2 regions of the Kocuria arenosa genome follow, and region 1 is predicted to be linked to the other one. Evidence: predicted binding sites of a transcription regulator. Region 1 holds the regulator's gene; the other holds the start of a gene.
What was found. The regulator HspR, encoded in region 1, represses chaperone genes until heat shock. The targets are predictions, from matches to a motif close to AAGTTGAGTCNNNNNGACTCAACTT.

Region 2: the regulator HspR is predicted to act here: its motif matches at 1,825-1,849, upstream of ACFYE3_RS09280 (Hsp20/alpha crystallin family protein).

Annotation. Positions count from the first base shown of each region.
Region 1 is NZ_JBHZTA010000001.1:404,893-408,316, reverse strand. Features, by position in the region: gene ACFYE3_RS01930 (LOG family protein) at 1-496, shown strand, start outside; gene ACFYE3_RS01935 (hypothetical protein) at 1-4, opposite strand, end outside; gene trmB (tRNA (guanosine(46)-N7)-methyltransferase TrmB) at 501-1,292, shown strand; gene ACFYE3_RS01920 (GNAT family N-acetyltransferase) at 1,289-1,783, shown strand; gene ACFYE3_RS01915 (heat shock protein transcriptional repressor HspR) at 1,812-2,252, opposite strand; gene ACFYE3_RS01910 (DnaJ C-terminal domain-containing protein) at 2,254-3,279, opposite strand.
Region 2 is NZ_JBHZTA010000004.1:193,562-196,985, reverse strand. Features, by position in the region: gene ACFYE3_RS09285 (NADP-dependent isocitrate dehydrogenase) at 1-1,084, opposite strand, end outside; gene ACFYE3_RS09280 (Hsp20/alpha crystallin family protein) at 1,279-1,791, opposite strand; gene ACFYE3_RS09275 (Gfo/Idh/MocA family protein) at 1,922-3,016, opposite strand; gene ACFYE3_RS09270 (TetR/AcrR family transcriptional regulator) at 3,109-3,424, shown strand, end outside.

The sequences.
Region 1 (3,424 bases):
CCACGTGGGGCTGATGGGCGTCGTCGCCGACGCCGCGCTGGCCGCCGGGGGCGAGGTGGTCGGGGTCATGCCGCAGTCCCTCGTGGACGACGAGACGGCCCACACGGGGCTGACCGAGCTGCGGATCGTCCGGACGATGCACGAGCGCAAAGCGGAGATGGCCGCGCTCGCCGACGGGTTCGTGGCCCTGCCCGGCGGCCTGGGCACCCTCGAGGAGATCTTCGAGGCGTGGACATGGCTGCAGGTCGGAGTGCACGCCAAGCCGGTCGGCTTCCTCGACGTGGCCGACTACTGGAGGCCCCTGCTGGACGCGGTGGCCTCGATGTCCGCGGCCGGCCTCGTGCGCCCCGAGTACCGGGACGCCGCCGTGGTCGCCCGGGACGCCGACGGGCTGCTCGCCCGCTTCGCGGTGTGGGAGGCGCCGCGCCGTCGCTGGTCCGAGCCGCCCGTCCCCGGCGCCGGCGCGCCGGTGGCCCGCCCTGGCCCTAGGATGTAGGGCGATGAGCGAGCACACCCCTTCCCCCGCCGAGGGCCCTGAGCAGGGTCCCGTCCCCGAGGCGTTCCACCGCCGGCCGTACTCCTTCGTGCGCCGCGGTGATCGCCTCACCGCCCGCCGCCAGAAGGCCTGGGACGACTGGGCGCCCTCCCGGGTGCTCGACGTCCCGCGCGTGCGCACGGACACCTCCGTCCACCCCGACCACGAGTTCGACGCGGCCGCGGCCTTCGGGCGCGAGGCGCCCCTGGTCGTGGAGGTCGGCTCGGGGCTCGGGGAGGCTGTCGTGCACGCCGCCGCCCAGGACCCCGCGCGGAACTTCCTCGCCGTCGAGGTGTACAAGCCCGGGATCGCGGACCTGCTGCTCAAGGCGGGCCAGGCCGGCGTGGACAACGTCCGTGTGGTGCAGGCCAACGCGCCCGAGGTCCTGGAGCACATGCTCGCCCCGGCCTCGGTCGACGAGCTGTGGGTGTTCTTCCCCGACCCCTGGCACAAGACCCGCCACCACAAGCGGCGCCTGGTCTCCCCCGCGTTCGCCGAGCTCGCGGCCCGGGTGCTCGCGCCGGGCGGGCTGTGGCGGCTCGCCACGGACTGGCAGGAGTACGCCCTGGTGATGCGCGAGGTCCTCGACGCGTCCCCCCACTTCGAGAACGTCCACCCGGGACCCCTCGCCGACGACGAGCACCCGGACACGGGCTGGGCCCCCCGCTGGGAGGGACGGGTCCTCACGAGTTTCGAGCGCAAGGCGCGGGAGGCGGGCCGCGTCCCACGCGACCTCGTCTACCGCCGGACGGCGTGAGCGCCGTCCCCGGCGCGGAGCGCGACGGCTTCGTCGTCGTGCTCCCGGGCGATCCCCGCACGCAGCCGCTGCTCGAGGGCCTGCACCTCGAGTACGTGGAGCGCTACGGCCCCGAGATCGGGGCGGAGGAGATGGCGCACCACCCCGTGGCCGACTTCACCGCTCCCACCGGGGGGCTTCTGCTCCTGCTCGAGGGCGGCGTGACGGTGGCCGGCGGCGCGTTCCGCCGGTACGACGACGCCACGGCCGAGCTCAAGCGGGTGTGGACCGCCCCGGCGCGCCGCCGGCGGGGGATCTCGCGGCGGGTCCTGGCCGAGCTCGAGCGGCTCGCCGCCGCGGCGGGCTACCGGCGCGTCTACCTCACCACGGGCAGCCGTCAGCCGGAGGCCTCCGCCCTGTACCGCAGCAGCGGGTACGTCCCGCTGCCCGGGACCGCCCGGGTCTATGCGGGCGGCGCGTACGACGTGGGCTTCGAGAAGCACCTGCCCTGACCCGCACCGGTCGGGCAACCGGTGCTGCTCAGCGCTCCTGCTGGCGCGGGGGCCGGTACAGCACCACGGCCTGCGAGATCTTGCGGGCCCGGGGACGGGCGCCGCGGGCCATGCGCACCACGTCCCCGCCGACACCGGCGGCGAAGATCCGCGAGGACTCCTCGGCCCGGTCCCGGGCGACCTCGAGCTCCTGGGACAGCTCCGCCACCCTCGACCGCAGGGCCGCGACCTGGTTCTCCAGCTGGAGGATGCGCCGGATCCCCTCGAGGGACACGCCCTGCTGGGACAGCACCTGGATCTGCTGCAGCTTCTCGATGTCGCGCTGGGAGTAGCGGCGGGCGCGGCCGGGGGCGCGGGACGGCTTGACGAGGCCGAGCCGGTCGTACTGGCGCAGCGTCTGCGGGTGCATCTCCGCGATCTCCGCGGCCACGGAGATCACGAACAGCGGCTGGTCGGCGTCCAGTGCCATTTCACACCCGTGCCTTCTCGGCCAGGCCGGCCCGGGGGTCATCGGCCGCGGTCGCCTCGGCGAACGCCCGGACGGCGGCCTGCGCCTGCTCGTCCAGCACCGCCGGCACGTGCACCTCGACCGTCACGATCAGGTGGCCCGTGCCCTTGGCCGTGCTGAACCCGCGCCCCTTGACGCGGAAGCGCCGGCCCGATGACGTTCCCGCCGGCACCTTCACGCGCACGGTGCCGCCGTCCAGCACGGGCACCTCGATCGTGGCGCCCAGGGCCGCCTCGGGGAACGTGATCGGCACGGTGACCTCGACGTCGTCCGTGCCCTCGACGCGCTGGAAGAAGGAGTGCGGCGTCACGTGGACGGTGACGTAGAGGTCGCCGGCCCCGCCGGCACCCGAGTGGCCCTTGCCGGCGAGCTTGAGCTTCTGCCCGTCGCGCACGCCGCGCGGGATCCGCACCGTGGTCTCCTGGCCGTTGCCCCGGCGCAGCTTGATGGTGGTGCCGTGCACTGAGGAGCGGAACGGGATGGTCGTCTCCGTGCGGATGTCCTCCCCGCGCGCCGGCGGGGCCTGGTACCCGCCGTAGCCGCCCGGCGCCCCGTACCCGGTCTGGCCGCCGAACTGGGCGAACAGGTCCTCGAACCCGCCCGGGCCGCCGGGACCGCTTGACCCGCCCGTGGAGTAGGTCGTGCGGCGACGGCGCCCTCCGCCGCTCCCGCCGAAGATGTCGCCGAAGAGGTCCTCGAAGTTCGCCGAGCCGCCGGCGCCGCTCGGGCCCCCGGCGGTGAAGCGCGCCCCGGAGCCCATCGCGCGGATCGCGTCGTACTGCTTGCGCTCCTCGGGGTCGGAGAGCACGGAGTTTGCCTCCGTGATGTCCTTGAACCGCTGCTCGGCCTCCGCGTCGCCCGGGTTCTGGTCCGGGTGGTGCTGGCGGGCGAGCTTGCGGTAGGCCTTCTTGACGTCGGCGGCGGACGCGTCCTTGGACACGCCGAGAATGCTGTAGAAGTCCTTGTCGATCCAGTCCTGGCTGGCCATGACGCCTCCTTTCTGTGGGGCCGGTCGGGGTCCTGCGGGGCAGAGCCCCGTGGTGGTCCTCGTCCCCGGCGCCGCGGCGCCGGGGACGGGTGGACGGGGCAGGGGAGGTCCGCCGGCGGACCTCCCCTGCCGTCGCCGGGATCAG
Region 2 (3,424 bases), on a different contig from region 1:
ACATGCGCCCGGAGGTGCGGATCATGGCCGGCATCGACGCGTCGACGATGACGTCGGAGGGCACGTGCAGGTTCGTGATGCCCTTGTCGGAGTTCACCATGGCCAGCTTCGGGCCCTCGGCGAGGCCCTTGTCGATCGCGGCCCGCACGTCGTCGCGCACCTCGGCCGGCAGGGCGTCGAGGCCGTTGAGGATCGCGGCGAGCCCGTTGGCGGAGGAGAGGCCCGCCTTCTCGAGGGCCGCGCCGTGGGCGGCGAAGAGCTCCGGGAAGAAGGCCTCGATGACGTGGCCGAAGATGATCGGGTCGGAGACCTTCATCATGGTGGCCTTCAGGTGCACCGAGAGCAGGACGTCCTCCCGCTTGGCGCGCTCGACCTGCTCCGCGAGAAAGGCGTCCAGGGCGGCGGCCCGCATCACGGTGCCGTCGACGACCTCACCGGCCAGCACCGGGATGGACTCCTTGAGCACCGTGGTGCTGCCGTCCTCGCCGACCAGCCGGATCGTCAGGGCGTCGTCGTCCTCCATGACCACGGACTTCTCGTTGTCGCGGAAGTCGTCGGCGCCCATCGTGGCGACGTTCGTCCTCGACTCCGCCGTCCACTCGCCCATGCGGTGCGGGTTCTTGCGGACGTAGTTCTTCACCGAGGCGGGGGCGCGGCGGTCCGAGTTGCCCTCGCGCAGCACCGGGTTGACCGCGGAGCCCTTGATCTTGTCGTAGCGGGCCCGGGTCTCCTTCTCCTCCTCGGAGCGCGGCTCGTCCGGGTAGTCCGGGAGGGCGACGCCCTGCTCCTGCAGCTCCGTGACCGCGGCCTTGAGCTGCGGGACGGAGGCGGAGATGTTGGGCAGCTTGATGATGTTGGCCTCGGGCTTCTTGGCCAGCTCGCCGAGCTCGGCGAGGGCGTCGTCCACCCGCTGGTCCTCGGGCAGGCGATCGCTGAAGGCGGCGATGATGCGGCCGGCCAGGGAGATGTCACGGGTCTCCACCTCGACGCCGGCGGTCGAGGCGTAGGCCTCGATGATCGGCTTGAACGAGTAGGTGGCGAGCAGGGGCGCCTCGTCGGTGCGGGTGTAGATGATCTTGGCCATGTGCGGGCTGTCTCCCATGATGTCGTCGGACCGGTGGTGCTGCTTCCTGGTGCCAAGATACCCGAGGCGGCGCCCCGCCCGCTGTCCGGCCGGAGGGCGCGGACGGCCCGGGCACGGGGGCGGGCCCGTTCCCCTCGTGGGGAGCGGGCCCGTGGCCGTGGCGTGCCGCCCGGCGCGGGGCCGGTGGACCGGGCTCAGCCCTCGGTGGACTGGGTGGACCCGGCGCCGTTGACGAGCTCGCCCTCGCCGATCACGCGGTCGCCGGACTCCTCCCGGCCCTCGCCCAGGGCCTGCTGCTCGCCCTGGCCGGAGACCACCTGGATCTTGCGCGGCTTGGCCTGCGCCGAGACGGGGATCGTCACCGTGAGCACGCCGTTGTCGTAGTTCGCGGCGATGTTCTGGATGTCGATGCCCTGGCCCAGGTTGAGCTGGCGCACGAACGAGGAGCTCTGCCGCTCCCGGGTGATCCACTGGACGTCCTGCACCTCGGGCAGCTCCCGCTCCGCCCGGATGGTCAGCAGCTGGCCGTCGACGTCGACGTCGACGCTCTCGGGGTCGATGCCGGGCAGGTCCGCCCGGAGGATGTACTGGTCGCCGTCCCGGTACAGGTCCATGGGCATCTCGCGCAGGCCCTGCCGGGCGAACAGCGAGGCGGCGAGCCGATCGAAATCGTTGAACGGGGTGAACATCGTGGCCACGTCAATCATCTCCTCAACCATATGAGCAATGGCTTCGACATTTAGTTGAGTCGGATCAACTCAACTGTTGATCATGATAGTGCCGCTCCCGGGGGTCTTCAACAGGTCCGAGTCCTCATCGCCCAGGGCGAACCGCCCCTCAGCGGGCGTCGTGGGGGTATCGCACGCCGATCCGCTCCCGCACCCGGTCGAAGAGCTCCACCAGTTCGAGGGAGTCGGCCCACGGCATGACGGGGGACTCGAGCAGGCCCTGCTGCACGCATCGCGTGGCCTCGCGCATCTCGAAGACGTACCCGGCGCCCGCCACGTCCACGTGCTCCACGACGGGGGCGGCGCCCGTGCGGGCGCCCTCGGAGGTCTGCAGGACCAGGGTGGTCGGGCAGTTGATCCGGCCGTCCACGCGCAGCCAGCCGTCCGTGCCGCTGATCGTCACCTGGTGGGGGACCGTGGCGGACAGGGTGCCGCTGACGTGGGCCCGGCCGTGCCCGAAGTCCAGGGTCAGGGCGGTGTCCAGGTCCACGTCCGTGGCGCCGAGCTCCGCGCGGGCGCTCCAGCGCTCCGGGGCCCCCAGCACCGCGGAGGTCCACGTCAGGGGATAGACCATCATGTCCAGCAGCACCCCGCCGCCGTCGGCCCGGCGGAACAGCCGGTGGGCCGGGTCCAGGGACCGGTGCGTGCCGATGGACCCCTCGACCGAGCGCACCCGGCCGAGCCGGCCCTCCCGGACCCAGCGCATCGCGGTGCGGAAGCCGGGGGTCATGCGGGTCCAGACGGCCTCCATGAGGAAGACGCCGTGCTCGCGGGCCAGGCGGAGCAGGTCCCGGACCTCCGCCGCGGTCATGGCGAGGGCCTTTTCGCACACCACGTGCTTGCCGGCCCGCAGCAGCGCCGAGACGTCCCGGTGGTGGTAGCCGTGCGGCGTGGCCACATAGACGATCTCCACGTCCGGGTCGGCAGCCAGCCGGTCCAGTCCCGTGGTGGTGGCGGTGCCGCCGTAGGCCCGCTCCACACCGTGCCGGCGGGCGAAGTCCTCGGCACGGGCCTGGTCCCGCGAGCTGACGGCCACGAGCCGGGCGTCGGGCAGCGCCGCGATGTCGGGCACCACCTTCTCCGCGATGTCGGCGGTGCTGACCACGCCCCACCCGAGCGTGCGGCCGGTCGCGGTGCCGGGGTCGTCCAGGTGGGCGGCGTCGAGGGCGGCGTCGACGAACGGGCTGAGGGTCTGGGCAGACATGGGCGCATTCTGCCACGCAGGCCGCGGCCCACCGCCCACCCTCCCGCCCAACGGCACCGATCGAACGACCGTTCGTGGCGTAGGCTGGGGCCGTGCCCCGGGTGAGCCAGCAGTACAAGGACGAGCGCCGCCGCGAGATCGTGGCCGCCGCCAGCGAGTGCTTCCTCGAGCACGGCTACGAGGGGGCGTCGATGCACCGCATCATCGCCGCCACGGGGCTGTCCGCGGGAGCGCTGTACAACCACTTCCCGAGCAAGCAGCAGCTCGTGGCGGCGGCCGCCGGCGCGGCCCTGGACCGGGTCCTCGCGGCCGCGGAGGACGAGCCCGGCTCCGACCCCGCGACGTGGGTCGTGGGCCTGCTCGAGCGGCTTGCCGCGGATCCCGCCACCACCCGCCTGCTGCTCATCA